DNA from 2 places in the Streptomyces sp. NPDC104831 genome. Region 2 is predicted to be linked to the other one. Evidence: riboswitches for the same ligand, from Rfam matches in the RefSeq annotation. Region 2 holds a riboswitch; the other holds the start of a gene.
The links. Region 2 has a riboswitch for S-adenosylmethionine ahead of thrC (threonine synthase). Riboswitches for the same ligand answer to the same signal wherever they lie in the genome.
Positions count from the first base shown of each region.

Region 1: it holds a riboswitch for S-adenosylmethionine, as region 2 does, so the genes downstream of both, ACZ63H_RS36330 (aminotransferase class V-fold PLP-dependent enzyme) here and thrC (threonine synthase) in region 2, are expected to answer to the same signal.

Region 1 covers NZ_JBVJOT010000095.1:430-15,693, forward strand. Annotated here, with positions in the region: gene ACZ63H_RS36330 (aminotransferase class V-fold PLP-dependent enzyme) at 1-1,046, opposite strand, end outside; SAM riboswitch class IV at 1,185-1,301, opposite strand; gene trpD (anthranilate phosphoribosyltransferase) at 1,382-2,446, opposite strand; gene qcrB (cytochrome bc1 complex cytochrome b subunit) at 2,557-4,212, opposite strand; gene qcrA (cytochrome bc1 complex Rieske iron-sulfur subunit) at 4,209-5,276, opposite strand; gene ACZ63H_RS36350 (3-oxoacyl-ACP synthase III family protein) at 5,864-6,835, shown strand; gene ACZ63H_RS36355 (hypothetical protein) at 6,929-7,609, shown strand; gene ACZ63H_RS36360 (thiamine pyrophosphate-binding protein) at 7,681-9,459, shown strand; gene ACZ63H_RS36365 (phytoene/squalene synthase family protein) at 9,599-10,612, shown strand; gene ACZ63H_RS36370 (beta-ketoacyl-ACP synthase III) at 10,609-11,619, shown strand; gene ACZ63H_RS36375 (acyl carrier protein) at 11,646-11,885, shown strand; gene ACZ63H_RS36380 (aminotransferase class I/II-fold pyridoxal phosphate-dependent enzyme) at 11,885-12,862, shown strand; gene idi (isopentenyl-diphosphate Delta-isomerase) at 12,934-13,506, opposite strand; gene ACZ63H_RS36390 (cytochrome P450) at 13,511-14,761, opposite strand; gene qcrB (cytochrome bc1 complex cytochrome b subunit) at 14,963-15,264, opposite strand, start outside.
Region 2 covers NZ_JBVJOT010000010.1:140,454-155,717, forward strand. Annotated here, with positions in the region: gene murQ (N-acetylmuramic acid 6-phosphate etherase) at 1-757, shown strand, start outside; gene ACZ63H_RS10180 (class I SAM-dependent methyltransferase) at 787-1,473, opposite strand; gene ACZ63H_RS10185 (hypothetical protein) at 1,563-2,135, shown strand; gene ACZ63H_RS10190 (NADH:flavin oxidoreductase) at 2,143-3,270, opposite strand; gene ACZ63H_RS10195 (nucleotide sugar dehydrogenase) at 3,493-4,866, shown strand; gene ACZ63H_RS10200 (glycosyltransferase family 2 protein) at 4,863-6,341, shown strand; gene ACZ63H_RS10205 (hypothetical protein) at 6,338-6,496, shown strand; gene ACZ63H_RS10210 (polysaccharide deacetylase family protein) at 6,493-8,052, shown strand; gene groL (chaperonin GroEL) at 8,174-9,796, opposite strand; gene ACZ63H_RS10220 (cold-shock protein) at 10,128-10,331, opposite strand; gene ACZ63H_RS10225 (MoaD/ThiS family protein) at 10,763-11,038, opposite strand; gene thrC (threonine synthase) at 11,035-12,318, opposite strand; SAM riboswitch class I at 12,337-12,482, opposite strand; gene ACZ63H_RS10235 (glucosyl-3-phosphoglycerate synthase) at 12,640-13,584, shown strand; gene ACZ63H_RS10240 (alpha,alpha-trehalose-phosphate synthase (UDP-forming)) at 13,659-15,098, shown strand; gene otsB (trehalose-phosphatase) at 15,086-15,264, opposite strand, start outside.

The DNA.
Region 1 (15,264 bases), on a different contig from region 2:
ACGAAGGAGAGGACGCCGACGCGCGGGGCGTCGTCGCCGAACAGGGACAGCACGCGCACCTCGGGGATCTCGGCCAGGCCCGCGCGGACCTTGTCGATCAGGTGCCGTTCGCGGGCGACCAGGGTGTCCCAGCCGGCCTCGGTGAGGGCCTTGCAGGCGGAGGCGATGGCGTAGGCGCCGATGACGTTCGGGGAGCCGGCCTCGTGGCGGGCCGCGGTCTCGTGCCACTCGACGGCCACCCCGCCGTCCTCGCGCCGGGTCACCCGGCGGCTGGCGCCGCCGCCCGCGAGGTACGGCTCGGCCGCCTGGAGCCAGTCGGCGCGGCCGGCGAGGACGCCGGAGCCGAAGGGGGCGTAGAGCTTGTGGCCGGAGAAGGCGATCCAGTCGACGTCGAGGTCCGCGACGGACACCGGGTGGTGCGGGGCGAGCTGGGCGGCGTCCAGGACGATCCGGGCACCGTGCGCGTGCGCGGCGGCGGCCAGTTCGCGCACCGGCCACAGCTCTCCGGTGACGTTGGAGGCGCCGGTGACGCAGACCAGGGCGGGGCCGTACGGGTCGCGGTCGGCGAGGGCCCGCTCCAGGATCTGCACGGCCTGGCCGGGGGTGCGCGGGGCGTCGAGGTAGGTGACCCGGGCGTGCTGCCAGGGCAGCAGGGAGGCGTGGTGCTCGGTCTCGAAGACGAAGACCTGGCAGTCGGCCGGGATCACCCGGGCCAGCAGGTTCAGGGAGTCGGTGGTGGAGCGGGTGAACACCACCTGGTCGCCGGCCCGGCAGCCGAGGAACTCGGCGACGGTCCTGCGGGCGTTCTCGAACAGGTCGGTGGAGAGCTGGGAGAGGTAGCCGGCCCCGCGGTGGACGCTGCCGTAGTAGGGGGCGTAGGCGGCGACGTCGTCCCAGACGCGCTGGAGGGCGGGGGCGCTGGCCGCGTAGTCGAGGGCCGCGTAGGCGACTTCTCCGCCGGTGACCAGCGGGACGGTGACATCTCGCCCCAGAACGGGCAGAGGGGTGCAAAGCGACTGGTCGGCGGCAGCGGTGCAGACAGACATGGCGGACTCCCGTGAAGGAATGCGAGGAAGGAAGGCGAAGGGGAGAAAAGGGTGTGCGGAGGCGGGGCTCTGCGGCCCTAACGCATTCGCTTGCTCACGGAAGACTCCCCGACGACCAGGATCCCTGGTGGTGCGAGGGATCCGCGCTTGCCGTGGACCCTGCTGTCCACGGCCTGGTCTTCACCCGGGGCACCCCGCCACGGACGGAGGGTTGCCGGACAGTCGGCCGGGGCCTCATGACTGTCACTCATGACCTGGTACAGGAACGTACGTGAAGTGATCGCCGTCCCGCAACCCGGTGTCCGGATCGCGGGACGGTCCCCGCCGGGGCCGGATCAGGCGTTGCTGGCGGCCACCCAGCGCTCCAGCACGCGCCCGGCCGCTCCGGAGTCGACGGACTCGGCGGCCTTCGCGATCCCCGCGCGGATCCGGTCGGCGAGCGGCTCGTCCGTCGGGTCAAGGGCCGCCAGCGCCGCCGCGGAGTTCAGCAGGACGGCGTCCCGCACGGCGCCCCGCTCGCCCTCCAGCAGCCGGCGCGCGACCTCGGCGTTGTACTCCGGGTCGCCGCCGCGCAGCGCCTCCACCGGGACCAGGTCGATGCCGACGTCCCGGGGGTCGAAGGACTCCTCGGCCACCTTGCCGTCGCGCACCACCCAGACCCGGGAGGTGGCCGTCGTGGTCAGCTCGTCCAGCCCGTCGTCGCCGCGGAAGACCAGCGAGGAGTTGCCGCGTTCGGCGAGCACGCCCGCGACGATCGGGGCCTCGCGGGCGACGGCCACGCCGACCGCCTGGGCCCGCACCCGCGCCGGGTTGGTCAGCGGACCGAGCAGGTTGAACACCGTGCGGATGCCCAACTGCCCGCGCGCGGCGCCGACATGGCGCAGCGCCGGGTGGAACTTCACGGCGAAGCAGAAGGTGATGCCGGCCTCCTCCGCGACCTCGGCCACCCGGCGGGGCGTCAGGTCGAGGTTGACCCCGAGCTTCTCCAGCACGTCGGAGGAGCCGGAGGCCGAGGACGCGGCCCGGTTGCCGTGCTTGACGACCTTCGCGCCCGTGCCGGCCACGACCAGCGAGGCCATGGTGGAGATGTTCACCGTCTTGGCCCCGTCGCCGCCGGTGCCGACGATGTCGACGGTGCGGCCGGGCACCTCGATCACGTTCGCGTGCCGGTACATCGTGCGGACCAGACCGGTGATCTCCTCGACCGTCTGCCCCTTCGCGCGCAGCGCCACCGCGAACCCGGCGATCTGCGCGTCGGTCGCCTCGCCGCGCATGATCTTGTCCATCGCCCAGGCGGTGTCGTCGGCGGCCAGGTCCCGGCCCTCCAGCAGACCGTTCAGCAGGACGGGCCAGGAGCGGCCCGCCGCGGTGTCGCCTCCAGCGGGGGTCACAGCGCTCATCAGCCGCTCCTTGTCCAGATGCCTGCTCGTCGTCCCCACCCTATCCAGCCGGACGCACGCCGAGGGGCCCCGTCCCGCAACCCGGACGGGGCCCCTCGGCGCGGCGGGGGTCAGTGGTGGCCGTGGCCGCCCGCGATCTCCTTGTACTCGTCCACGGTCGGCTTGGGGATCTGGCTCTCCTCGCCGAAGTAGGCGTTCGACAGCTTCACGCGCAGCTTCTCCGAGGCCGGGACCCTGCGCTCGACGCCGTTCTCGTCGACGGCCGGGCCGATCTCGTCCGGCGTGTACTGCTTGTGCGAGGTGAGCGTGTGCAGCTGCTCCTGGCTGAGCGGTTCGTGCACCTCGATGTACTCGCCGTGCGGGAGCCGCTGGACGATGCCGGTCTCGCGGCCGTGCAGCACCTTGTCGCGGTCCCGGCGCTGGAGGCCCAGGCAGATCCGCTTGGTGACGAGGAAGGCGATGACCGGGCCGACGAAGTAGGCGATCCGGACGAACCAGGTGACGGCGTTGATCGACAGGTGGAAGTGGGTGGCGAAGATGTCGTTGCCGCCGCCGATCAGCATCACGAAGTACAGGGTCAGCCAGGCGACGCCGAGCGCGGTGCGCGTCGGGGCGTTGCGCGGGCGGTCCAGGATGTGGTGCTCGCGCTTGTCGCCGGTGATCCACGCCTCGACGAACGGGTAGACCGCGATGGCCGCGAGCATCAGGCCGAACACGACCAGCGGGACGAACACGCCCATGACGAGGGTGTGGCCCCAGAAGCGGATCTCCCAGCCGGGCATGGCGCGGATCAGCCCCTCGGCCATGCCCATGTACCAGTCGGGCTGGGCGCCGGTGGAGACCTGGTCGGGGCGGTAGGGGCCGATCGCCCAGATCGGGTTGATCTGGGCGATGGCGGAGAGGGCCGCGAGGACACCGAAGACCAGGAAGAAGAAGCCTCCGGCCTTGGCCATGTACACGGGCATCAGCGGCATGCCGACGACGTTCTTCTCGGTCTTGCCGGGGCCCGTGAACTGGGTGTGCTTGTGGTAGAAGACCAGGATCAGGTGGGCCACCACGAGTCCCAGCATGATGCCCGGCAGCAGCAGGATGTGGATGGTGTAGAAGCGGGCCACGAAGTCGTGGCCCGGGAACTGGCCGCCGAAGAGGAAGAACGACAGGTACGTGCCGACGATCGGCACGGACAGGATCGCGCCCTCCATGAAGCGGACACCGGTGCCGGAGAGCAGGTCGTCCGGCAGGGAGTAGCCGGTGAAGCCGGTGAACATGCCGAGGACGAGCAGCAGGAAGCCGAAGAGCCAGTTGAGTTCGCGGGGCTTGCGGAACGCGCCGGAGAAGAACACGCGCATCATGTGCACGAACATCCCGGCGATGAACACGACCGCGCCCCAGTGGTGGATCTGCCGCATGAGCAGGCCGCCGCGCACGTCGAAGGAGAGGTGCAGGGTCGAGCTGAACGCCTCGGACATCAGCTGCCCCTGGAGCGGCACGTAGCTGCCGTGGTACGTCACCTCGTTCATCGACGGGTGGAAGAACAGCGTCAGGAAGACACCCGTCAGGATGATGATCAGGAAGGAGTAGAGGCAGACCTCGCCCAGCATGAACGACCAGTGGTCGGGGAAGATCTTGCGCAGGTTGGCCTTGGCCAGGGTGTAGAGCCCCAGCCGCCCGTCGGCCCAGTCGGCCAGGCGCTCGCCGGCCGGTGCCGTCCCGCGACGGCGGCCGGCCGTGCCGGGGCGGGGGTTCTCGGTCGGTGCAGTACTCATCCGCGCTCCCAGAAAGCAGGACCGACGGGCTCCTCGAAGTCGCCGAGCGCCTGGAGGTAACCCTCGCTGTCCACGCCGATGCGCAATTGCGGCAGGGCGTGGCCGGCGGGGCCGAAGATCACTCGGGCGCCGTCGGTGAGGTCGAAGGTGGACTGGTGGCAGGGGCAGAGCACGTGGTGCGTCTGCTGTTCGTACAGCGAGATCGGGCAGCCGACGTGGGTGCAGATCTTCGAGTAGGCGACGATGCCCTGGTGCGACCAGTCGAGCTCGCGCCTGTCCTTGATGTCGCCCGGCTGGAGCCGGACGATCATCAGGGCCGCCTTGGCGATCTCGTCCTGGAAGTCCTCGTCGTGTTCCGCCAGGCCGTCGGGCTTGGCGAAGGTCAGTGAGCCGACGGGCACGTCCTCCGGGCGCAGCGGCTGGTCGGTGTTCATGTTGACCAGGCGCTTGCCCTTGGCCCACAGGGTGTGGCGCAGGGTGGTGCCCGGTGCCGGCCCGAGACCGCCGAGGAGCATCACACCGGACAGCGGCACCAGGGCCATCGCGCCGAGCATGGTGGTGCGGATCAGCTTGCGGCGGCCGAGGCCCGACTCGGCGGCGCCCTGGCGGAAGTCCGCGTGGACCTTCGTCCGGACCTCGGGCGACGCCTCGATCGGGTGCCGGTCGTCGGCCACCTCCACGTCCGACATCAGGGTGCGGGCCCAGTGGACCGCGCCCGCGCCGATGCAGAAGAGGGCCACGCCCAGCGTCAGGCCGAGCGCGAGGTTCATCGCGCTGAGACGGCCGAGGGGGAAGACGTAGACCGACTTGTCGTTCGGGATGGTCAGGTAGGCGACGATGAAGCCGAGGGTGGCCAGCATCGACAGCGTGAACAGCCGGGCCACCGTGCGCTCGGACCGCTTCGCGGCCCGCTCGTCGACGTCCTGGATCCGGTGCTCGTGCGGGGGCAGTCCGGGGTCCGCGAACGGATTCTCCTCGTCGGCCACCGAGACGGCACCGTGCACACCCGTGCCGGCGGGCTGCTCGGCAGGCGGGCGCCCTTCCGGCATGTCCCGGTTTCCCATAGTGCTCCAGACCGCCGTGGTTTGGTGTATTCACACCGTACTACGCAGATTGTCCGGATAGCCGGGCCATTACTCCGGCCGGGGGTGTTTCGAACGGGAGGGCCGCGACCGCCCGCCGGGCCGCCCCTCCGTACGGCCGCGGGGGCTCCGCGCGCGGCCGTACGGCGCGGCCCGGACGGAGGGGCGGCCGGACCCCGTTCACCACCCCGTAATCCGGCCATCGGTGAATCGGCGTTAGAAAGCTCACGTTTGGCGGCGCGCTGCGGTAAACCAGCCGCGCCGTGGAACCCGACGGGTCATCAACTCGCTGCGATATGGCGGGATTCGGCCAAACAGCCGACCGAACGTTACCATCTGGTTACCTCGCCGGTATCGATCCGTTATCACCGTGATCATAAGGTGATTTTCGTTCTCACCGCGCAAGGGAATTCCCCTCCGTCGCCTGCGCAACGACGGGGGAAGCGGGGCCGGTCAACGAGCTTTTCATTGTTCTCTCGGGGCCCCGAAGTATGTCCGATCGGCATTTCCGCGGGCAGCATCAGTACAAAGACGGGGAAAAATTCGTGTCACAAACTCGCATTGTCGACGTGGTTAATTTCATGCCGGAGCGGGTGGTCCGGAACAGCGAGCTGTCAGGCGAGGACGGCGATCTCGGCGACCACGCGTTCTTCGCGGGCGTGCACGAGCGGCGCTTCGCGTGGCCCGACTACACGTCAGCCCAGCTGGGCACGAAGGCGCTCGAGAAGCTCCTGGAGCGAAACGGCGTACGGGCCGAGGACGTCGACCTCATCATCTGCGCCTCCCAGCTGAACGACGCCTTCTCGCCCGGCGTCGGCACGGCCATCCAGTACGCGGTCGGCGCCACCAAGGCCGCCGTACTGCAGGTCGACAACGGCTGCTGCTCCTGGATCTCCTCCATCAACACGGCCCGGGCCTTCATCGACTCGGGCCAGTACCGTACGGTCGCGGTGGTCACGGTCACCAACTTCGTCTCCCGGCTGGAGGAGTTCCAGAAGGCCCCGGAGTCCCGGGTGCTCGGTGACGGCGCGTCCGCCACCCTCGTCACGGCCGGCGGCGAGCCCACCATCCTCTCCATCCACGAGCAGGCGTTCGGGGAGAACTGGGGAGCGCTCAAGGTCGAGCCGGACACCGTCGAGGGCATGGAGATCCCCTACTGGTCGGCGGGTTCCGGCGCGCTGACCGTGAAGTTCGACCAGTCCATGCTGGCGCGTCTGTACACCGTCACCATGGAGCAGCTTCCCCAGGCGGTCGACGTCGCGCTGGAGAAGGCCGGTGTGGCGAACGAGGACATCGCCTTCCTGATCACCCACCAGCCGAACGAGAAATACGTCGCCGAGTGGCGCAAGCGCTGCGGATTCGACGATTCCCGCGCGCACGACACGCTCGCCACCTACGGCAACATGTTCCAGGGCACCCTTCCGGTGACTTTCGCCGACGCCCTCGACAAGAAGATGATCTCGCCCGGCGATCTCATCGCGTTCGCGACCTTCTCGCACGGCGGAGAACTCGTCGGTTCCATGGTCTGGCGCTGGAACTGACCTTCCCGGGCACACCCGCCTGCCCGTTCCCCCTCCTTTCCTTTCATTTCCCTTCATTTCGTTCATTCCCTTACCCACTGCATGAGGAGAAGTATGTCCGCGCGCGTTCCCGACGAGTCCGGTCTCGCTCAGAACTACGTCCTGGACCGGTCCGACCTCGAGGGCCTGGACCTGGTGTGGAACGAGAACACCGGCATGGACGACATGATGAAGCTCATGGAGAGCAAGACGAAGGAGACGTACGACCACGGCGAGATCTTCGGTCAGTACTGTTCCCTCGCCGAGCACATCAACGTCCCCTACGACATCGTCTTCGAGTACGCCGCCAACGCCCGCTCCCTGGAGGAGTGGACGTACTCCATCCGCAACATGAAGCACCTCGGCGGCGGTCTGTACCGCGCGGACGAGATGATCCAGCCGAACACGGACATCTACATCCGCGCCGAGGCGCAGAAGGGCCCCGAGCACGGTCTCGTGGTCTACCCGTGCGCCTGGGACCAGGGCCACGAGCTGTGGATGCGCTACTACATGACCATCATCGACTCGTCGAAGGTGCTCGACAAGCCGGGCACCGTGGTGCTGTGGACCAACTGCAAGCACCCGTACTACGACCGCGCCACGGAGAACGTCCCGGACTACATCGCCGAGGGCCGGGCGCGCACCGACCGCGTCTGGGTCGGTGACATCTGGCCCGTCTTCCACGCCGGTCACAGCATCGAGATGGGCAACCTCAAGCGGATCCTGGAGCACCGCTTCGGCGCCGACAAGGCCTGAGCCCGCCGCGGGGCGGCCCCGGCCGCCCCGTTCAGCTCCACGACGAAGCACACGCCACACATGGGGGATTAATGCGGCTGGCCGATGCCTTGGTCACGGTTCTGCGCGATCTGGACACCAGGTACGTATTCGGAGTCAGTGGCGCGAACATCGAGCACGTCCACGATGCGGTCGAAAGGCTCGGTCAGGGCCGTCTGACGTCGGTGCTGGCGAAGCGGGAGGACGGGGCGGCGTTCATGGCGGACGCCCGCGCCCGGGTCCACCGCACGCTGGGGGTGTGCTGTGCGACCTCCGGCGGCGGGATGATGAACCTGGTGGCCGGGCTGGCGGAGTCGCACGCCGAGTCGGTACCGGTCCTCGCGCTGGTCGGGCAGCCGCCGGCCGCACTGGACGGCCGCGGCTCCTTCCAGGACGCCTCCGGGATCGGCCGGACCGTGGACGGTCTGGCGCTGCTGCGGGCCATCACCAAGAAGGCCGTCCGGGTCACCGGGGCGGAGGGCTTCTGGGACCTGCTGCGCGACGCCGTCACCACCTGCCTGAGCGGGCGCAAGGGCCCGGTGGCCCTGCTGCTCCCCCGGGACTGCTACGAGCTGGAGGTCGGCGACCTCCCGGCCGACTGGCCGGACCACCTCGGCGCCTTCATCGAACCCGAACCGCTGCCCGAACAGGACGCGTCCGCCCTCTTCGACCGGCTGCGCGAGGCCAGTGCCCCGGTGCTGCTGGTCGGGCACGGCAACCGCCGGTCCTGCGACCCCGAGGCGGTGCGCGTCTTCGCCGAGCGGACCCGGATCCCCGTGGTGACCACCATGGGCGCGCGCGGCGAGTTCCCGAACGACAGCGACCTGTACCTGGGGGTCGTCGGCGAGGGCGGTCATCCCTCGGCGGCCGAGTATGTGGCCAAGTCCGACTTCGTGGTCCTGGTGGGCACGGGGCTGGCCATGATGACCCGGCGGGCGCTCGGCGACTGGGACCCGGCGCGCGCCGGCGCGGTCAACATCGACCTCGGTGAGATCGAGCGCTCCCGCCTCGCCGACACCACGGTCCGCGGGGACATCGGCGAGGTGTTCCGGCTGCTGGAACGGCTGCGCGCCGAGCGGCCCTTCACGGCCCCGCCGGTCACCGGCTACGAGCTGACCCGCTTCGTGGCCCGGCCCGCCGTCCCCGTCCCGGGGCGCACCGGGCGGACCGACGAGGACGCGCTGCTGCAGAGCGAGGCCGTCCGGCTGCTCCAGGACCACCTGCCCCGCGACGGGCACCTGCTGTACGACGCCGGGAACTGCGCCGTCGCCTCCATGCACTACGGCAGCGTCCCGGCCGGCTCCTCCTCCACCATCGCGCTGGGGATGGGCGGCATGGGCTACAGCGTCGGGGCCGCGGTCGGCGCCCAGCTGGGCTCGCCGGAGGGCACCCGGACCGTGGTGTTCTGCGGTGACGGCGCGTTCCTGATGAGCGGCCTGGAGGCGCACACCGCCGTGGAGCTGGGGCTGCCCATCCTCTACGTCGTCTTCAACAACGGCATGCACGGCATGTGCGCCTCGCGCCAGCAGCGGTTCTTCGACTCCCGGATCACCGCCGTGGACTACACGCCCGTCGACGTGTGCACGGTGGCGCGCGGTCTCGGCGGCCCGGACCGGCTGTGGGCCGCGAGCGCCGGCACCGCCGCCGAGCTGTCCCAGCGGCTGGACGAGTACCGGCGCCACGCGCACCTGCCCGGCGTCCTGGAACTCCGGCTCACCGTGGAGGAGGAGCCGCCCTTCGCCTCCTTCCTCCCCGCCGACGCCCCGACCGTGTCCGTGCCCGCGCCGCGGCGGTCCGCCGTCCCGTACGAGATGACCGGCAGCGCTCTCTGACGCGTCGCCCGCCGCACGCCTCCGTACGTCTTCGTACGCCTCAGTACGCCTCCGTCCGCGCGTCGCCGCACACGTCCCGCCGCCGCATCCGGCCGAGCGGGGCGGCGGTGACGCGCGGACCCCATCGGAAAGAAACCACATGACAGTGCAAGAGCTGGACCTCGCAGGCATCACGGACTCCGGGCTGCGCGCCGACTACATCGCGAGCTCCCAGCTGTTCCGCAAGATCGGCCGGGGCCGCTTCCTCGGCCGCTACATGATGCACCCGGCCAAGCGGCCCTACTTCGACACCTTCTTCTCGTTCGTCTGCTACATCGACGACCTGGCCGACGACATCAACCTGAGCGTCGACGTCCGGGCCCGCCGGCTGGACGAGTGGCAGCGCACCTACCTGGCCGTCGCCAAGGGCGAGGAGCTGGGCGGCGAGCACCCGCCGTCGCTGTCGGAGCAGACGGACGCCGCCCTGGCCCGCGCCCTGGTCCACACCCTGCGCACCTGGGACCTGCCCTACCTGCGCGTGCCCGAGTTCGTCGACGGCCACCGCAAGGCCCTGACGACGTACGAGTACGCGAACGAGGAGGAGCTGGACGACTTCCTGGAGACCGTCACGCTGCTGCCCGCGATCTGGATCAACCAGATCTTCGAGCCGCTGAGCGAGGACGCCGAGGAGCTGTGCCGGCGCACCATCACGGCCTTCCAGCTGCTGGACTTCATCTGGGACCTGCGCGAGGACCTGGACCTGGGCCGGCTGTACCTCCCGCTGGACCACCTCGCCCGCTTCGGCCTGACCCGGGCGGACCTCGACCGCCAGATCGGCAGCGGCTACATCAGCGACTCCCTGCGCGAGCTGGTCCAGTTCGAGATCGACATCGCCCGGGGGCACCTGGACGCCGGCCGTTCCTGGCCGCAGACGCTGCACCCGACGGCGCGGATCTTCATGGAGACCGACATCCAGACGCACGACTCCATGTTCCCGGAGATGATCAAGGACGACTACGCGTTCTTCAAGAACCCCCGGCGCGGCATCGACTTCGTCTCGGGCCGGATGATCCCGCGCACGGCCAAGGCCATCGCCCGGGCCCGCAAGGCCAACCAGCAGGCCACCCGCGCCGGTTACCGCATCCGGCCGCCGTACCAGGGCACCGGGGCATGACCCGCGGGGCGATCCTGAGCGGCCTGGGCACCTGGCTCCCGCCGCGGGTGGTCACCAACGACATGCTCTCGTCGGAGCTGGACACCACCGACGAGTGGATCCGGACCCGCACCGGCATCGCCCAGCGGCACATCGCGTCGCCGGGCATGAGCACCGGGCACCTCGCCACCGAGGCGGCGCGCCGGGCGCTGAAGTCGGCCGGCACCGACCGCGTCGACGTGGTCGTCGTCGCCACGAGCACCCCGGACCGCCCCTGCCCCGCGACCGCCCCGGTGGTCGCCTCCGCCCTCGGGCTGTCCGGGACCGGCGCCTTCGACGTGGCCGCGGTGTGCACGGGCTTCGTGTACGCGCTGGCCACCGCAGCGGGGCTGATCGCCGGCCAGGTCGCGGACAGCGCCCTGGTGGTCGGCGCGGACACCTTCTCCACCATCCTCGACCCGCGGGACCGCACCACCCGGGTGATCTTCGGTGACGGCGCCGGCGCGGTCGTGCTGCGCGCCGGCGACCGGTCCGAGCAGGGCGCCCTCACGGGCTTCGACCTGGGCAGCGACGGAGCGGGCGTGGACCTCATCACGGTGCCCGGCGGGGGCTCCGAGCAGCGGCTGAGCGGGGACGGGGCCGCCCCGGGCGACGCGTACTTCCACATGGACGGCCCGCAGGTCTTCACCCGTGCCGTCCGGTACATGACCGGGTCGGTGCGCAAGGTCCTGGACGCCGCCGCGCTCGCCCCCGGGGACGTCGCCCACCTGGTCCCGCACCAGGCGAACGTCAGGATCCTCGACACCTGCGCCCGGGAGCTCGGGCTGCCCGCCGAGCGCGTCGTGAAGAACATCGACCGGGTCGGCAACACCGTGGCCGCCTCCATCCCGCTCGCGCTCGCCGCGGGTGCGGCCGACGGACGGCTGCGGGCGGGCGACCCGGTGGTCCTCACCGGCTTCGGCGGCGGTCTGACCTGGGGCTCGGCACTCCTCACCTGGCCCGGCGGCCTCACGGTGATCGACGACTGACGACACCCTCCACAGAGAAGAGAATCATGAACACCATCGACCAGAACCTGAAGGAACTGCTCGACGAGCGGTTCCCCCAGTCCACCGACCGCCTCTTCGAGGGCGCGTCGTTCAAAGACGCCGGCGTGGACTCGATGGGCGTCGTCGAATTCATCGTGGCCCTGGAGCGGCAGTTCGGCACCCCGACGCTGAACGGCAACGAGCTGGGCGTCGAGTCCACGCTCCAGGACGCGCGCGACCTGCTCACGTCGGTGGGCGTCGGCTGATGCCCCAGCCGCATCGGCTCACGCTGAACGAACACCCGCTGCCGCCGCTCGACTCCGTAGCCGCCGAGATCGCCCGGCACGCCGGTGCGGTCAACCGGTACCCGGAGTTCTATCCCGAGCGGCTGCGCGGGATCGTCGCCGACTGGCTGGGGCTGCCCGGTGAGCAGGTCGTCCTCGGCGCGGGGTCCGTGGGCGTCGCCCTCCAGGCGCTCCAGGCGAGTGTGTCCGCCGGCGGGGGGCTGGCATACGGGTGGCGCAACTTCGACGCCTATCCCCTGCTCGCCGACATGGTCGGGGCCCGCGCCCTGGAGGTGCCCCTGCTCCCGGGCGGCCACCAGGACCTCGACGCCCTGGCGAAGGCGGTCCAGGACGCGGACGCGGTCATCGTGTGCAACCCGCACAACCCGACCGGTCAGCTGGTCGCCGGGGACGACCTGAAGGAGTTCGTCGCCCGGGTCCCCGAGCACGTGCTGGTCGTCCTGGACGAGGCGTACATCGAGTTCGTCGCCCCGTCCGGCCGCACGGACTCGCTGCGCTGGGTGCGGGAGTTCCCGAACCTGCTGGTGCTGCGCACGTTCTCCAAGGCCTGGGGGCTGGCCAACATGCGCGTCGGGTACGGCGTGACGTCCCCCGAGTGGGCCGCGAGGATCGGCCGCTACCAGCTTCCGTACGCCCTGAGCACCCTGTCGGCGGTGGCGGTGGAGACCTCCCTGCGCGCCCAGCCGGAGCTGGAGGAGCGGATCGCCCTCATCGTCGGGGAGCGGGAGCGGCTGTCCGGCGGGCTGGCCCGCGGCGGCTGGAAGGTGCTGCCGAGCCACACCAACTTCCTGTGGCTGGACGAACCGGAGCGGGCCGAGGAGATCCGTGCCGCCCTGGAGGCCGAGGACGTCCACGCCCGCGTCTACGCCGGCGAGGGCGTCCGCCTCACCGTCGGCGACACCGACGCCAACGACAGCGTGCTGCGCGCCCTGGCCTGAGCCGCCTCGCGAAAGAGCCGCTGCCGACGGTCTCCCGTCGGCAGCGGCTCTTTCGTGTGCCGGGGCCTAGCTCACCAGCCGCTGTCCGGCGCGATGCGCCGCACGCCCGGCAGGGCCGCCTCCAGGACGGTGGGGAACCAGGCCGAGAAGCCGGTCTCGGCGCGCAGCGCGGCCAGCTCCTCCGGGGTCACGAAGCGGTAGTCGTGGATCTCGGACGGGTCCGGTTCCGGAGTGTCCTCCACCAGGCCGACGAAGAGGTGGTTGTACTCCTTCTCGACCAGCCCGGAGATCTCGTCCGGGTGCTCGTAGGTGACCGTGCCGGCCGGCTCCAGCGGGACTGCGTGCAGGCCCAGCTCCTCGCCGACCCGGCGGGCCGCCGCCTTTTCCGCGGGCTCGTCCGGGTACGGATGACCGCAGCAGGTGTTGGACCACACGCCCGGCGAGTGGTACTTCGTCAGGGCGCGCTGCTGGAGCAGCATGCGTCCCTCGGTGTCGAACAGGAAGACCGAGAAGGCGCGGTGCAGACGCCCGGGGGCCTGGTGCGCCGAGAGCTTCTCGGCGACCCCGATCGTGCGGCCCTCCTCGTCGACGAGTTCGAGCAGGATCGGCTCCGTCGCGGCACTGCCGGAGGTTTCCGTGGTCATCGGCTCAGCCCACCCTGGGAGTCGTGGTGACGGGCAGCCGGGCCGGACCGCGCAGCCACAGGCCGGGCTTCAGCTCCACCTCGTCGTCTTCCGGCTTGATCGAGGCGCAGCGCTTGGCGAGCCCGATCAGCGCCTCCTTGGCCATCAGCCGGGAGAGGTTGTCGCCGAGGCAGTAGTGGATGCCGCGGCCGAAGGACAGGTGCTTGCGGCCGTGCGCGCCGAGGGCCAGGGTGTCGGGGTTCCGGAAGGTCCGCTCGTCCCGGTTGGCCGCGGCCAGCATGAGCAGCACCACGGCACCGGCCTCCATGGTCCGGCCGTGCAGGGTGATCGGCTCGTTGACCACGCGCCAGGAGGCGTGCGTGGGCGGCTCCAGGCGCAGCACCTCGTCCAGCACGTCGTCCGCGAGGGAGTGGTCGGCGGCGAGCCGCTCCAGCACGTCCGGGTGCTCGGCCAGGATGACCGCGGCGTTGCCGATGAGGTTGGCGAACGTGTCCAGGCCCGGCACGATGAGCAGCACGCACACCGCGGCGATCTGGTGGATCGTCAGGCCCTCGATGGTCTCGCCGGCCCGGGTCAGCTCGGTGATCAGGTCGGTGCCGTCGCCGCCCTCGCGCTCCTTGAGCACCTTGACGAAGTACTCGGTGCACTGCGCCACCGCGCGCTGGCAGGCGATCGCCACGTCCTCCGACGGCGCGGCGCCCAGCTCCAGGATGTGCGCGATCTCCGTCGACCAGGCGGCGAGGAGCTTCTGGTCCTCGCGGTCGATGCCCATCATGTCGCCGAGCACGCGCACGGGCAGCTGGGAGGCCAGCACCTCCATGACGTCGAACCGCTCGGGCAGGTCCGCCAGCAGCTCGTCCACGACCGTGGTGACCGACGTGATCAGCGCCTCCACCGCGGACGGGGTGAAGGGCGCGGCGACGAGGTTGCGCAGCTTGGTGTGGTCCGGCGGGTCCAGCAGCCGGAAGAGGTTGGCGTCCCAGCCGTCCAGACCGAGGCCCAGGAACGGCGGCGGCTCCTCGTCGGGGCCTCCGGCCACCTGGGCGAAGAACTGGGTGCCTCCGAGGTCCTTGCCGAGCCGGCGGTCGCGCAGCAGGGCCTCGACGTCCTCGTAGCGGCTGACCACCCAGGAGTTGAGCGGGCCCGCCAGCACGGGGTGCTCGTCGCGGAGCTTCGCGTAGACCGGGTAGGGGTTCCGACGGAAACCGGGATCGGTCGGATCGAAGAAGAATTCGGGCTCGGCAGGATCTGCCATCAGTGTCTCCCCCATTATCACGCCGTGGGCGGCCCGTGCGGGCTTCTGGCCCCGGCTCAAGATCACGACGATGTGATCATAGCCTCGATCCAGCGACAGCTGGATAACGGGTCGATAACCCCGGACACATTCCGTACACAAAAGGGCGGCCCCACGGACCGGGTCCGTGGGGCCGCCTGCGTGGCGTTCAGCAGCGGTGGATCAGTGGTGGCCGTGGCCGCTCGTGATCTCCTTGTACTCCTCGGCCCTCGGCTTCGGGATCTGGGCGTTCTCGCCGTAGTAGGCGTGGGACAGCTTCGCCCGCAGCTTCTGGGAGGCCGGCACCTTGCGCTCGACGCCGTTCTCGTCGACCGCCGGGCCGATCTCGGCCGGCGCGTACTGCTCGTGCGCGGTGAGCGTGTGCAGCTGCTCCTGGCTGAGCGGCTCGTGCACCTCGATGAACTCACCGTGCGGCAGCCGCTTGATGATGCCGGTCTCCCGACCGTGCAGCACCTTCTCGCGGT
Region 2 (15,264 bases):
GATGGCCCGCGGCGGCCGGCTCGTCTACGCAGGGGCCGGCACCGCCGGACGGCTGGGGGTGCTCGACGCCTCCGAGTGCCCGCCCACCTTCAACACCGACCCGGACCGGGTCGTGGGGCTGATCGCGGGCGGTCCCGCGGCGATGGTCACCTCCGTGGAGGGCGCGGAGGACTCCGGGGAGCTGGCCCGCCGGGACCTGGACGCGCTGAAGATCACCCCGGAGGACAGCGTGGTCGGGGTCTCCGCCTCCGGCCGCACCCCGTACGCCGTCGGCGCCGTGGAGCACGCCCGCGCGGCCGGCGCGCTGACCATCGGCCTGGCCTGCAACGAGCACAGCGCGCTGGGTGCCGCCGCCGAGCACCGCATCGAGGTGGTGGTGGGTCCGGAGCTGATCACCGGCTCCACCCGGCTGAAGGCGGGCACGGCCCAGAAGCTGGTGCTGAACATGCTGTCGACGATCACGATGATCCGGCTCGGCAAGACGTACGGGAACCTGATGGTCGACGTGCGCGCCTCCAACGCCAAGCTGCGGGCCCGCTCGCACCGGATCGTCGCGCTGGCCACGGGCGCGGGCGACGCCGAGATCGACAAGGCCCTCACGGAGACCGGCGGCGAGGTGAAGCACGCGATCCTGGCCCTCCTGGCCGGCGTCGACGGCCCCACGGCCGCCCGCCTGCTGGAGGAGTCGGGCGGCCACCTGCGAGCCGCCCTGACCCACGCGGGCGGTGCGCCCGCAGCGCAGCGCGCCGTGCCCTGACCCGCCCCCCGGCCCGGCCCCGCCCCCGGTCAGCCCCCTCGCCGTGCCCCTGGCGCCGGGGCCCGCCACACCAGCGTGTAGCGCCAGAACAGGCGGCGGCGCGGGCGGGCGCCGGGCAGAAAGCAGCGGGCGGTGCGGGTGATCTCGGCGTACGTCTCCCGGGGGTCCCGGGTGGGGGCGGTCATCGGGTCGGGCCGTCGCGGGGCCGGGCGGCCGTGGTTCTTCGCCCAGCCGATGAGCGGGTTGAGCGCGGTGGCGGCCAGCCCGAGCGCGTGGTCCAGGGGGCCGGACGCCCGCGCGCAGCCGACGACGGCCAGGGTGCCGCCGGGCGCGAGCCGGTCCTTCAGGCGGGTGAGGGTCTCGGCGAGCGGGAGGTGGTGGAGCACGGCGACGCAGGTGATCACGTCGTAGGGGCCGTCGGGCAGTTGGCGGGAGGCGTCGGCGAGGAGGTAGGTGACGGGTGCCGTGCCGGGTGTCGACTCCCGTGCCCGGGCCAGGATTTCGGCGTCGGCGTCGAGGGCGTCGACCTCCCGGGCACGCCCGGCGAGCAGCCGCGCCAGCTCCCCGCTGCCGCAGCCGACGTCCAGCGCGGTGCCGAAGCGGCGCGGCAACCGCCGTAGCAGCCAGGGGTGGTAGCGGGCGTTGTGGTCCCAGGGGTGGGCCGCGTTGAAGCGGTGCAGGGCACCGAGGAGGCGGGCCGTACGGGGCGTCGTCATGGCTCCCCACCCCACCACGCGTCCGCCGGTCCCGGGGACGGTGCCGGGCGGGCCGGGGCACCATGGAGGGGAGGAGGCGACCGACCGATATGAACCACGCCCAGCTCACCGCCCTCGGACGGGCTCTCAGGCTGCTCGGGGAGCACGGCGAGGCCCTGACCGCCGACACCCCGGACGCCCGGCTGCACGAGATCAAGGACGACCTGCGGCGCGCCCTGGACCTGCTGGAGGACAGCGTCGCCACCGGCGCGCCCGCCACCCGGTGCCCGGAGCACCCGCAGGGGCCCGTCGACGAGAGCGCCCCCGACCTGTGCCTGCTGTGCGAGACCCGGCGCCGGGCCGCCCGCCGCTCGGAGTACCAGGGCGCCCGCCACCGCCCGGCGGAACCCGCCCCCACCGCGCCCTCCCGGTACGGCGTGCGCGGGGACCGCCCGCAGCCCCAGCAGCGGTGGCTGCCGGAGCTGTGGAACGGCCAGGAGTGGCAGCTGTGCGGCACGCCCCGCCGGGACCGGCACGAGGCGGAGGCCTATCTCGCGGCCCAGCGGCGCGGCTCCCGGCCCGCCATGGCCTACCGGCTCGTCCACGAGTTCACCGACTACGAGGTGCTCCGGGTGTGGGGCACCCCGCTGCGGGTCGACATCGAGCCGATGGGCAATCTCTAGCGGCGCCTCAGCTGAGGGTCTTGGCCGCCGAGGCGTCGTACGGCTTCAGCTCGTCGAAGCGGTCGGCGAGGACCTTGGCCGCCCACTCGGGGTCCTGGAGCAGCGCGCGGCCGACGGCGACGAGGTCGAACTCGTCGGCCTCCAGCCGGTCGAGGAGGTTGTCGATGCCCTTGACCTGGGAGCCCTCGCCCTGGAAGGCGTTGATGAAGTCGCCGTCGAGGCCGACCGAGCCGACCGTGATGACCTGCTTGCCGGTGATCTTCTTGGTCCAGCCGGCCAGGTTCAGGTCGGAGCCGTCGAACTCGGGCTGCCAGTAGCGGCGGGTGGAGGCGTGGAAGACGTCGACGCCGGCCTCGGCGAGCGGGGTGAGGACGGCCTCCAGCTCGCCGGGGGTCTCGGCGAGGCGGGCGGTGTAGTCCTGCTGCTTCCACTGCGAGTAGCGGAAGACGACCGGGAACCCGGGCGAGACCGCCTCGCGGACCGCGGCGACGATCTCCGCCGCGAACCGGGTGCGGGCGACCGGGTCGCCGCCGTAGGCGTCGGTGCGGCGGTTGGTGCCCGCCCACAGGAACTGGTCCAGCAGGTAGCCGTGGGCGCCGTGGATCTCCACGCCGTCGAAGCCGATGCGCTCGGCGTCGGCCGCGGCCCGGGCGAAGGCGCCGACGACGTCGTCTATGTCCTTCTGCGTCATCGCCGTACCGGTGGGCTCGGCGCCCGCGGCGGCCAGGCCGGAGGGGCCGATGGCGGGGGCGTCCGGGTAGGGCGCCTGGCCCTGCTTGCGGACCATGCCGATGTGCCACAGCTGCGGGACGATGGTGCCGCCCGCCGCGTGCACGTCCTCGGCGACCTTCGCCCAGCCCGCGAGCTGCTCCTCGCCGTGGAACCGCGGGACGCGGTCGCTCTCGCCGGCCGACTCGTGGCCCACGTAGGTGCCCTCGGTGACGATGAGGCCGACGCCGGCGGCGGCGCGGCGGGCGTAGTACGAGCGCACGTCGTCGCCGGGGACGCCGCCCGGGGAGAACATCCGGGTCATCGGCGCCATCACGATCCGGTTGGGGACGGTGAGGCCGTTCAGCCGGACGGGGCGGGACAGGACGCGGGCCGCGCGGGAGACGGCGGACGTGGTTGCGGTCATGGAGGCTCCTGGCAGACGACGGGCTTACCGGCTGGTATGTGCGTGCGCATTGTTGCAGCACCTTAAGCAATGCCGATACCCCGGCGCCCCATTCCCCGTCCGGCCGCCGCGGCCCTGTGAGCCCGGCCACATCCGCCGCCCCCACCGGCAACCGGGTGAATTGCCCCCGCTTCCCTGTCGCGCCGCCCGGAAGTCCGAACTACGAGCCTTAAATAACACAGCGTGACTATCGCGCAACACAACACGAGCAGCGGAGTGACCTGGGCGCCCGTCGCCGGACCCGGGGTCACGCGCTGGACCGACCGCCTCGACGCGGCCGGCGAGAACGACCCCGCCCCCCTGCAAGGACTCACCGTCGCGGTCGTCGGCCTCGGCTACGTCGGCCTGCCCACCGCCCTCGGCCTGCTGGACTCCGGCGCCACCGTCCTCGGCGTCGACATCAGCGCACAGCGGCTGGCCGACATCCGCTGCGGCGACGTGGACCTGCTCCCCGCCCAGCACGCCGCCCTGGCCTGCGCCCAGGAGTCCGGGGACTTCCTGCTCACCACGGACACCGGCGCCCTCCCCCGCGCGGACGCCGTGATCGTCTGCGTCCCCACCCCGGTCACCGGTGACCACCGGCCCGACCTGCGCGCCCTGCGCGCCGCCTGCGCCACCGTGGTCGAGCGGGCCGTACCGGGCCAGCTGATCGTGCTCACCTCCACCAGCCACGTCGGCACCACCCGGGAGCTGCTGCTGGCCCCGCTCGCCGCCCGCGGCCTGACGGCCGAGCGGGACGTCCTCGTCGCCTTCGCCCCCGAGCGCATCGACCCCGGCAACGAGCACCACACCCCGGAGACCACCCCGCGGATCGTCGGCGGCTCCGGACCGCTCGGCGCGCGGGCCGCCGCCTTCGTGCTGCGGGCCACCGCCTCGCGCGTCCACGAGGTGCCCGACCCGGAGACCGCCGAGATGGCCAAGCTCTGGGAGAACATCTTCCGCGCGGTGAACATCGCCCTCGCCAACGAACTGTCGGAGGCCTGCGCGCACCTCGGCCTCGCGCCCGTCGAGGTCATCGACGCCGCCGCCACCAAGCCGTACGGCTTCCTGCCGTTCTACCCGGGGCCCGGGGCCGGCGGCCACTGCATCCCCTGCGACCCGTACTACCTGCTGCACCAGCTGCCGCCCGGCGGGCCGGCCGCCCCGGTGCTGAGCGCCGCCATGACCGCCCTGCGCGAGCGCCCCGCGCGGATCGCCCGGCAGGCCGCCGGCCTGCTGCGCGCCGACGGCCGCCCGCTCGACGGCGCCCGCGTCCTGGTCCTCGGGGCGGCCTACAAGCCCGGCGTGTCCGACGTCCGGGAGAGCCCCGCGCTCCGGCTGCTCGGGCTGCTCGCCGAGCGGGGCGCCGACGCCCGCTACAGCGACTGCCACGTGCCGCGCCTGACCGTGGACGGCCGGGAACTGCGCTCCGTGCCCCACCCGCACGACGGGGCCTGGGACCTGGTGATCGTGCACACCGTGCACCCCGGCACCGACCTGGGCTGGCTGGACGCGGTGCCGCGGGTGCTGGACACCCGGCACCGCATCCGCCCCGCCGCCCCCGCCGCGGTCCGGTGAGCGCCGCACCCGGCACCCTGCCCACGGTGTCCGCCGCGGCCGGTTCCCCCCTCCGCCGCCGGCTGCGGACCCGCCTGGGCGGGGCCCTGGAGCGGATGGACCCGCGCGAGCGGGCCGCCCTCGTCCGGCTGTTCGGGCTGATCGCGCTGGCCCCGGTCCTGCTGCTGATCGCCCGGCGCTCGGTCCGGCTGCCCTACGAACCGAGCCTGATCACCTGCTACGGCCTGGCCGTGCTGACCGGCACCGCCGGCCTGCTCTACCTCGCCTACACCCAGTACGACGACCCGGCGGTGCGCACCCTGCGCCGCCGGGCCCCGGACCACGAGACCTTCCCGCCGCTGCCGGAGCGCCCCAGGGTCAGCTTCCTGCTCGCGGTCAAGGACGAGGTCGGCAACGTCGAGGCGTGCGTGCGCTCCATGGCCGCCTCCGACTACCCGCACCTTCGGATCGTGGTCGTCGACGACGGCTCCCGGGACGGCACCGGCGCGGTCCTCGACCGCCTCGGGGACGAACTCGGCATCACCGTCATCCGGCTCGACCGCAACATCGGCAAGAAGGCGGCCCTGGTGCGGGCCTGCGCGTCGGCCGACGGCGACATCCTCGTGTTCACCGACTCCGACTGCGTCCTCGCCCCGGACGCGGTCCGGCACTGCGTGACGGCCATGGTCCGCCACCCGGACCTCGGCGCCGTCAGCGGACACTGCCGCGCCCTCAACCCGCACAGCAGCCCGCTGACCCGGATCCAGGACGTCTGGTACGAGGGGCAGTTCCGGATCGCCAAGGCGGCCGAGGCGGCGTACGGGGCGGTCTCCTGCGTCTCCGGACCGCTCGCCGCGTTCCGCCGCGAGGCCGTCTACAACTACCTGCCCGCCTGGGCGGAGGACCGGTTCGCGGGCGCCCCGTTCCGGTTCGCCACCGACCGGCAGCTGACCGGGTACGTGCTGGGCCAGGCCTGGCGCGGGCGCGCCCTCAAGCGGCGGCACGCCGACTCGCCGTTCGTCGCCGGGCAGGACCACCCCGAGCGGCGCTGGCTGGTGGGCTACACCCGGTCCGCACGGGTGTGGACCAACGTGCCCGCGCGCTGGCGCCCCTTCTTCCACCAGCAGGTCCGCTGGAAGAAGAGCTTCATCCGCAACCTGTTCTTCACCGGCGGCTTCATGTGGCGCCGGGGCCCGGTGCCGGCCCTGCTGTACTACGGCCACGCCCTGTGGGTACTGGCCGCGCCCGCCCTGGTCTTCCTGCACCTGGTGTGGGCCCCGCTGCACTGGGCGGCCGGGCTCACCGCGCTCTACGTGGCCGGGATGCTGCTCAAGGGCAGCATCTGGGGCCTGGCGTTCCGGATCGACAACCCGGGCGACCGGCGCTGGCGCTACCGGCCCCTGATGAGCCTGCTCTCCTGCTGCGTCCTGGCGTGGCTGCTGCCGTACGCCGCCCTCACCCTCCGCCGCGGAATCTGGACGAGGACTCCCGCATGAGCACGACCGCCACACCGTCGACACCGCACCCGCCCCGGCCGGACCGGGTCCGCAGGGGACTCGGCTCCCTCTTCCGGCTGACCGCCGCCGTACTCTCCGCCGCCGCCGTACTCGCCCTCTACTACGTCGTCCTCACCCGGGGAGGCCCCCTGTGACCCGGCACCCTGTGACCCGGCACGGCCGCCCCCGCCCGACCGGGGCCGGCCGCCGGCTGCGCCGCCACGCGGTACGCGGCACGCTGGGCGCCCTGGCCGCCGTCGTGGTGGTGACCCCGTTCGTCGGCGCGTGGACCCACGACAGCGCCCGGCGCGCGGTGTCCGGCCAGGCCGCGCCGCCCCGCGTCGGGGCGGACGCGCTGGACGGGGAGATCGTCGAGGCCCGCGCGAGCGCGCCGGTCGTGCTCGCCTACCACGACGTCAACCCGGACCCGGTCAACGAGTACACGCTCACCCCGGGGCAACTGGACGCCCAGCTGGCCAGGCTGGAGGCGGCGGGCTACCGCTCCCTGACCACCCGGGAGTTCACCCGCTACCTGACCACGGGCACCTCCCCGGCGCCGCGCACCGTCTACCTCACCTTCGACGACGGCACCCGGGGCCTGTGGACCCACGCCGACCGGGTCCTCGCCAGGCACAAGATGCGCGCGGCGTCCTTCCTGATCACCGGCGCCGTCGACACCCACCGCCCCTACTACCTCTCCTGGGCCGAGATCGACCGGATGCAGGCGTCCGGGCGCTGGGACTTCCAGGACCACACGCACCTCAGCCACGAGCGGGCGGCCGTCGACGCCGCCGGGCACCAGGGGTCGGTGCTCGCCAACCGGCTCTGGCTGCCCGGGGAGAAGCGGCTGGAGACGGAGAACGAGTACCGCGTCCGGGTACGCGCCGACCTGGACACGTCGCTGCGGACGTTCTCCGGCCACCACCTGCCCGCGCCGCAGCTGTTCGCCTACCCGTTCTCCGAGACGGCCGGACCGACCAACCTCACCGCCCGGAACACCGCCGTGCTGGACCGGCTGCTGCGGGAACGCTTCGTCGCCTCGCTGACCAACGTCTCCTCGCGCCCCCTGCCGGCCGGGCCCCGCGCGGCCGCCGCGCGCCGGGTGCAACGCCTGGAGGTGGTGCGCGCCACGTCCACGGACGCCTTCGTGAAGCAGCTGAACGAGTGGGTCTCCCGCTCCCCCGCCGAGGTCCCCGAGCCGCTGCGCAGCCCCGAGCAGTGGTGGTTCCCGGGCAGCCCGCCCGGCACCGGCCTCGCGGCGCTGACCGGCAAGGGGGTGGCGCGGGGCACGTACGTGTCGGCCGTCCACCTGCCCATGGGCACGGCGGACTGGAACACCTACCGGGTGACCGCCACCGTCGGCCGGCTCGGCGGCACCGGGACCGGCGCCTCGATCGGGGTCGGCCACGGCAGCCTGGACCCCGTCACGGTCACCGTCTCGGACACGGGGCTGCGGGTGACGGAACGCCCGGCCGACGGCACCGTACGCGTCACGACCACCCGGCTCACCCCGGCGACGGAACACCGGCTGACCCTGGAGGTCTCCCCCGGCCGGGTCCGCGTCACGGTGGACGGCGGCCACGCGGTGACGGCCCGGGCCACGAAGACCCCCGACCCGCCCCGCACCAGCGGCGGCGTGTCCCTGGCGGTGCGCAACGAGACGGCGAACGCCGCCTGGCCCCGCTTCACGGCCCTCCGCATCGCGCCCTGACCGCCCCCGTCCCCCAGGGCCGCGCCGGCCCACCCCGTGCACGCCGAAGGGCGGCACCCCCGGCCAGAAGCTGGGAGTGCCGCCCTTCGGTCGTGGGACCGGTGATCAACCCTCGGGTCGATCAGAAGTCCATGTCACCGCCCGGCATGCCGCCGCCGGCCGGGGCCGCGGCCTTCTCCGGCTTGTCGGCGATGACGGCCTCGGTGGTGAGGAACAGCGCGGCGATCGACGCGGCGTTCTGCAGCGCGGAGCGCGTCACCTTCGCCGGGTCGATGATGCCCTCGGCGACCAGGTCGACGTACTCGCCGGTCGCGGCGTTCAGGCCGTGGCCCGGGGTCAGGTTGCGCACCTTCTCCACCACGACACCGCCCTCGAGGCCGGCGTTCACGGCGATCTGCTTCAGCGGGGCCTCCAGGGCGATGCGCACGGCGTTGGCGCCGGTCGCCTCGTCACCCTCGAGCTCCAGCTTCTCGAAGACCTGCGAGGCCTGCAGCAGGGCCACGCCACCACCGGCGACGATGCCCTCCTCGACGGCGGCCTTCGCGTTGCGGACGGCGTCCTCGATGCGGTGCTTGCGCTCCTTGAGCTCCACCTCGGTGGCGGCACCGGCCTTGATGACGGCCACGCCGCCCGCGAGCTTGGCCAGGCGCTCCTGGAGCTTCTCGCGGTCGTAGTCCGAGTCGCTGTTCTCGATCTCGGCGCGGATCTGGTTGACCCGGCCGTTGACCTGGTCGGAGGAGCCGGCACCGTCGACGATGGTGGTCTCGTCCTTGGTGATGACGACCTTGCGGGCGCGGCCCAGGAGGTCCAGGGTCGCGTTCTCCAGCTTGAGGCCGACCTCCTCGGAGATGACCTCGCCGCCCGTGAGGATGGCGATGTCGCCGAGCATGGCCTTGCGGCGGTCGCCGAAGCCCGGGGCCTTGACGGCGACGGACTTGAAGGTGCCGCGGATCTTGTTGACGACCAGGGTCGACAGGGCCTCGCCCTCGACGTCCTCGGCGATGATCAGCAGCGGCTTGCCCGACTGCATGACCTTCTCCAGCAGCGGGAGCAGGTCCTTGACCGCGGAGATCTTGGAGTTGGCGATGAGGATGTACGGGTCCTCGAGGACCGCCTCCATGCGCTCCATGTCGGTCGCGAAGTAGGCGGAGATGTAGCCCTTGTCGAAGCGCATGCCCTCGGTGAGCTCGAGCTCCAGGCCGAAGGTGTTGCTCTCCTCGACGGTGATGACGCCTTCCTTGCCGACCTTGTCCATGGCCTCGGCGATCAGCTCGCCGATCTGGGTGTCGGCGGCGGAGATGGACGCGGTGGAGGCGATCTGCTCCTTGGTCTCGACGTCCTTCGCCTGCTCCAGCAGGGCGGCGGAGACGGCCTCGACGGCCTTCTCGATACCGCGCTTCAGAGCCATCGGGTTGGCACCGGCGGCGACGTTGCGCAGGCCTTCCTTGACCAGGGCCTGGGCGAGCACGGTCGCGGTGGTCGTACCGTCACCGGCGACGTCGTCCGTCTTCTTGGCGACTTCCTTGACCAGCTCGGCGCCGATCTTCTCGTACGGGTCCTCGAGCTCGATCTCCTTGGCGATGGAGACACCATCGTTGGTGATCGTGGGCGCGCCCCACTTCTTCTCGAGGACGACGTTGCGGCCCTTGGGGCCGAGCGTCACCTTCACGGCGTCCGCGAGCTGGTTCATGCCGCGCTCGAGGCCGCGCCGCGCCTCCTCGTCGAACGCGATGATCTTGGCCATGTGAAGTGGTCCCTCCAGGACTGGGGGTGATTCCTTCGGACCGCGCCCGCGCCCGCGACGGACGGCTCGCCGGCCTCGTGGTTCCTTGCCCCACCCGGCCTGCGGGCCTCACCGACCCGGTCCTTCACTGTCACTCTCACCTTCAGAGTGCTAACGCAATGATTAGCACTCGGCATGGTCGAGTGCAAGCGCCCGGCCGGGTGGGGAGCGTCCGTCAGCCGCCCGCGAACGCCGGAACCGGGGCCGGGCGAGGGGCGCGGCGAGGGCAGGGCGCGGGGCACGGCGAAGGGCCCGCACCCTTCGCGGATGCGGGCCCTTCACTCGAAAACATTCAGGCGGTGACGCGAACCATGTCGGCCTGCGGACCCTTCTGGCCCTGCGAGATCTCGAACTCGACCCGCTGGCCCTCTTCCAGGGTGCGGTAGCCGTCCATCTGAATCGCGCTGTAGTGGACGAAGACGTCCGCACCACCGTCGACCGCGATGAAGCCGTACCCCTTCTCCGCGTTGAACCACTTGACGGTGCCCTGAGCCATGCCTAACTCCCCTATTACTGGCCCTTGCACAGATCCACACTTCGCGGACCCGGGTCAGACCTCACCCCCCAACTGGTCGGGGGCGTGCGCCGGAACGCGTCGACCGCGGCTGAATGTATCTGTCCCACTGCCGTCTGCAACAGGTCAATCGGACGAGAATTCTGGACGTCAGGGGTCCGGAATATGGCGAGAATTCACCCGACTCCAGGGCAAGTCGGGCCCCATAAAAGCCACAAAAGCCGCGCAGAACCCGCACAACTTGGCTACTTCTTATCGGGCTCGCGGCATGAATCCAGGGCTCGCGACCATCCGGCCGCGACCGTGTTCCCCAACTCTACCGCGTTCAATCACGCAGAATTGCCCCCTCCGTTTCTCTTACGGAGGGGGCAATCGAGTGGACGGTCGGTGACCGGTCGCGCCGTCGGGAGGGCTCAGCCGCCGGCGACCGCGGGGATGATCGAGATCCCGGCGCCGTCGGGGGTCGCCGTCTGGAGGCCCTGCTCGAAGCGCACGTCGTCGTCGTTGACGTACACGTTGACGAACCGGCGCAGCTTGCCCTGGTCGTCCAGGACGCGGGCGGCGATCCCGTTGTGGTTCTTCTCCAGGTCCGCGATGACCTCGCCGAGCGTGGCGCCCTCGGCGGGGACCTCGGCCCGGCCGCCGGTGTAGGTGCGCAGGATGGTGGGGATGCGAACGGTCACGCTCATGCGAGGCCAGCCTCTCGGAAGGAGTCCAGGTTCGGGCGGATGGTGGCGGTCAGGCCGGTCCCGGCCACCGCGTCCAGGGTCTTCAGGCCGTCGCCGGTGTTGAGGACGACCGTGGTCTTCGCCGGGTCCAGCAGCCCCGCCTCGAGCAGCTTGCGGGTCACGCCGACGGTGACGCCGCCCGCCGTCTCCGCGAAGATGCCCTCGGTGCGGGCCAGCAGCCGGATGGCGTCGACGATCTCCGCGTCCGTGACGTCCTCCACGGCACCGCCGGTGCGGCGGGCGACGTCCAGGACGTAGGGGCCGTCGGCCGGGTTGCCGATCGCCAGGGACTTGGCGATGGTGTCCGGCTTCTGCGGCCGCACGACGTCCTGGCCGGCCTTGAAGGCGGCGGAGACCGGGGAGCAGCCCTCGGCCTGGGCGCCGAAGATCTTGTACGGCCGGTCCTCGACCAGACCCAGCTTGATCAGCTCCTGGAGTCCCTTGTCGATCTTCGTGAGCTGGGAGCCGGAGGCGATCGGGATCACGATCTGGTCGGGCAGCCGCCAGCCGAGCTGCTCGCAGATCTCGTACGCCAGGGTCTTGGAGCCCTCGGCGTAGTACGGCCGCAGGTTGACGTTGACGAAGCCCCAGCCCTCGCCGGCCGGGTCGCCGATCAGCTCGGAGCAGAAGCGGTTCACGTCGTCGTAGTTGCCCTCGATGCCGACGAGTTCACCGCCGTAGACCGCGGCCATGACGACCTTGCCCTGCTCCAGGTCGTGCGGGATGAACACGCAGGAGCGGAAGCCGGCCCGGGCGGCGGCGGCGCCGACGGCGCCGGCGAGGTTGCCGGTGGAGGAGCAGGACAGGGTGGTGAAGCCGAAGGCGCGGGCGGCCTCCAGGGCCTGGGCGACGACCCGGTCCTTGAAGGAGTGGGTCGGGTTGCCGGAGTCGTCCTTGACGTACAGGCCGCCGGTCACGCCCAGTTCGCCGGCGAGGTTGTCGGCCTTGACGAGCTTGGTCCAGCCGGGGTTGAGATTGGGCTTCTCCGCGACGTCGGCCGGGACCGGCAGCAGCGGGGCGTAGCGCCAGATGTTGGCGGGGCCGGCCTCGATGCGCCGGCGCAGTTCCTCGGTGTCGTAGGCGGAGAAGTCGTAGGCGATCTCCAGCGGGCCGAAGCACTCCTCGCAGGCGAAGACCGGTCCGAGCGGCACCCGGTGGCCGCACTCGCGACAGCTGAGGGCCGAGGCGGGACCGAGGTCGACGGTGGAGTCGCTGGGGGTGGCAACTGTCTGCACAGCCATGTGAGGCGAGGCCCTTTCTCCTCATCTTCCTCACGACGCATCTCGCCGTGAGACGGATTTGGCACCTTCCCTAGCCGGGAGCCTCGCTTGGAAGAAGACGAGAATCGGCTGGAGGGTTGCCGGGGCTTCATCGGGCCGTGTCCCTCTGCCCCTCTGGATGAGCTGTATGTGGTTGTCAACGCCGCTTGACCCCCCGACATGCGATGGTCATCGGCGTTGTTCAAGACTGTAACCGAAGGCCAGGACAGTTGAGATAGTCGTCCGAACCGCGAGATGCATCACACGGCGACGTGTGGTCGTGACAGTGAGGAGCCGCCGACCGTGCTGGAAGAAGTCGAGCGCTGGCTGAGCCGCCGCTCCTGGTCCGTGGCCGACCGCCCGCCGCACCGGGTGCTGGCCGCCAAGCAGCGCACGGGCCAGACGATCAGCGTCGTGCTGCCCGCCCTCAACGAGGAGGAGACGGTCGGCGACATCGTCACCGTCATCCGCCACGACCTCGTGGAGCAGATCCCGCTCGTCGACGAGATCGTGGTCGTCGACTCCGGCTCCACCGACCGCACCTCCGAGGTGGCCGCGCGGGCCGGCGCCCGGGTCGTGCACCGCGACGGGATCCTGCCCCGGATCCCGGCCGTCCCCGGCAAGGGCGAGGTGCTGTGGCGCTCGCTGCTGGTGACCGGCGGCGACATCGTCTGCTTCGTGGACGCCGACCTCAGGGAGTTCTCGTCCGACTTCGTCCTCGGCATCGTCGGGCCGCTGCTCACCGACCCGGACGTGGACCTGGTCAAGGCGATGTACGACCGCCCGCTCGCCGGGTCGGCCGGGCAGGGCGGCCGGGTCACCGAGCTGATGGCCCGGCCGCTGCTGAACATGCACTGGCCGCAGCTGGCCGGTTTCGTGCAGCCGCTGGGCGGCGAGTACGCGGCCCGCCGCTCGCTGCTGGAGCAGCTGCCGTTCCCGGTGGGCTACGGCGTGGAGCTGGGCATGCTGGTGGACGCGCTGCACCTGGTCGGCCTGGACGCGCTGGCCCAGGTCGACGTGGGGGTGCGCAAGCACCGCCACCAGGACGGCCAGGCCCTCGGCCGGATGGCCGCCGCGATCTACCGCACGGCCCAGCTCCGGCTGGCCCGGGGCCACCTGGTGCGGCCCGCGCTGACCCAGTTCGAGCGGGGCGCGGACGGCTTCGAGCCGCGCACCTACTCGGTGGACACCGAGGAGCGCCCGCCCATGGCGGAGATCGCGGAGTACGCCGAGCGGAAGGTGGCGTGAACGGTCCGTATACGACCGACTTCGCAGGTGGATCGCACGTTTGAGGGTTTACGGGCCGGGCTAGGTTGAGGCGTATGGCTCCCACGCGCACTGCTGCCGACCAAGCTCGGGTACTGGTCGCCTCGAACCGCGGCCCGGTCTCCTACCAGCTCCGCGAGGACGGCTCGCTCGACGCCCGGCGGGGCGGCGGCGGGCTGGTCTCGGGGCTGTCCGCCATCGGCCCGGACGCGGGCTCGGTGTGGGTCTGCGCCGCACTGGGCGACGGCGACCGGGCGGCCGTGCGGCGCGCGGACGGCGGACTGCTGCCGGCCGGGGACACCGGCGGGCAGCGGGTCCGGATGCTCGACATCGACGCGTCCGTGCACTCCGAGGCGTACAACGGCATCGCCAACTCGGTCCTCTGGTTCGTCCACCACCTGCTGTACCAGACCCCGCTGGAACCGGTGTTCGACGCGGAGTTCCGCCGGCAGTGGGCCTCGTACCGGGCCTACAACCAGGCGTTCGCCGAGGCGCTGGCCGAGGAGGCGGCCGAGGGCGCGGCGGTGCTGATCCAGGACTACCACCTGGCGCTGGCCCCCCGGATGCTCCGCCGGCTCCGGCCCGACCTGCGCATCGGCCACTTCTCGCACACCCCCTGGGCCCCGCCGGACTACTTCCGGCTGCTGCCCGACGACATCGCGGCCGAGCTGCTCGGCGGCATCCTGGGCGCGGACCGGGCCGGGTTCCTGACCCGGCGCTGGGCGGACGCCTTCACGGCCTGCTGCCGGGAGGTGCTGGGCCCGGGCAGCCTCTCCAGCACCCTGACCGGGGTGCACGGGCTGGGCGCGGACGCGGACTTCCTGCGCGAGCGGGCGCACCGGGAGGACGTGGCCGACCGGATGGCGGCGCTGCGCGAGGAGATCGGCCGCGGCCGCAGGACGATCGTCCGGGTCGACCGCACCGAGCTGTCCAAGAACATCGTGCGCGGGCTGCTGGCGTACGAGGAACTGCTGACCGGCCACCCGGAATGGCGGGAGAAGGTCGTCCACGTGGCGTTCGCCTACCCCTCCCGCCAGGACCTCGCCGTGTACCGCGACTACACCGCCGAGGTGCGGCGGGTGGCGGACCGGATCAACGAGCGGTACGGCACGCCGGGCTGGACGCCGGTGGTGCTGCACGTGAAGGACGACTTCGCGCGTTCCCTGGCCGCCTACCGGCTGGCCGACGTGGCGCTGGTGAACCCCATCCGGGACGGCATGAACCTGGTCGCCAAGGAGATCCCGGTGGTCTCGGACGAGGGCTGCGCGCTGGTGCTGTCCCGGGAGGCCGGGGCGCACGAGGAGCTGGGCGAGGACGCGTTCACGGTGAACCCGTACGACGTCACGGGCACGGCGCGGGCGCTGCACGAGGCGCTGTCCCTGCCGGCGGAGGAGCGGGCGGCCCGGTCCAAGCGGCTGTCCGCCGCCGCGACCGCGCTGCCGCCCGCCCGCTGGTTCCTGGACCAGCTCCAGGCCCTGACCGCTCAGCCGAGCTGAGCGGCGAGGCTCCGCAGCAGTCCCACGACTCCTTCCGGGCCGTCCACGACGAGGTCGGCCCGCTCCGCCAGTTCGGTGACCTCCGTGCTGCCGCTGCAGACCAGCAGGCCGGGAACGCCGTCGGCGCGGAGCTTGTCGACCGCGGCGAAGGCGGGCAGGTCGCCGA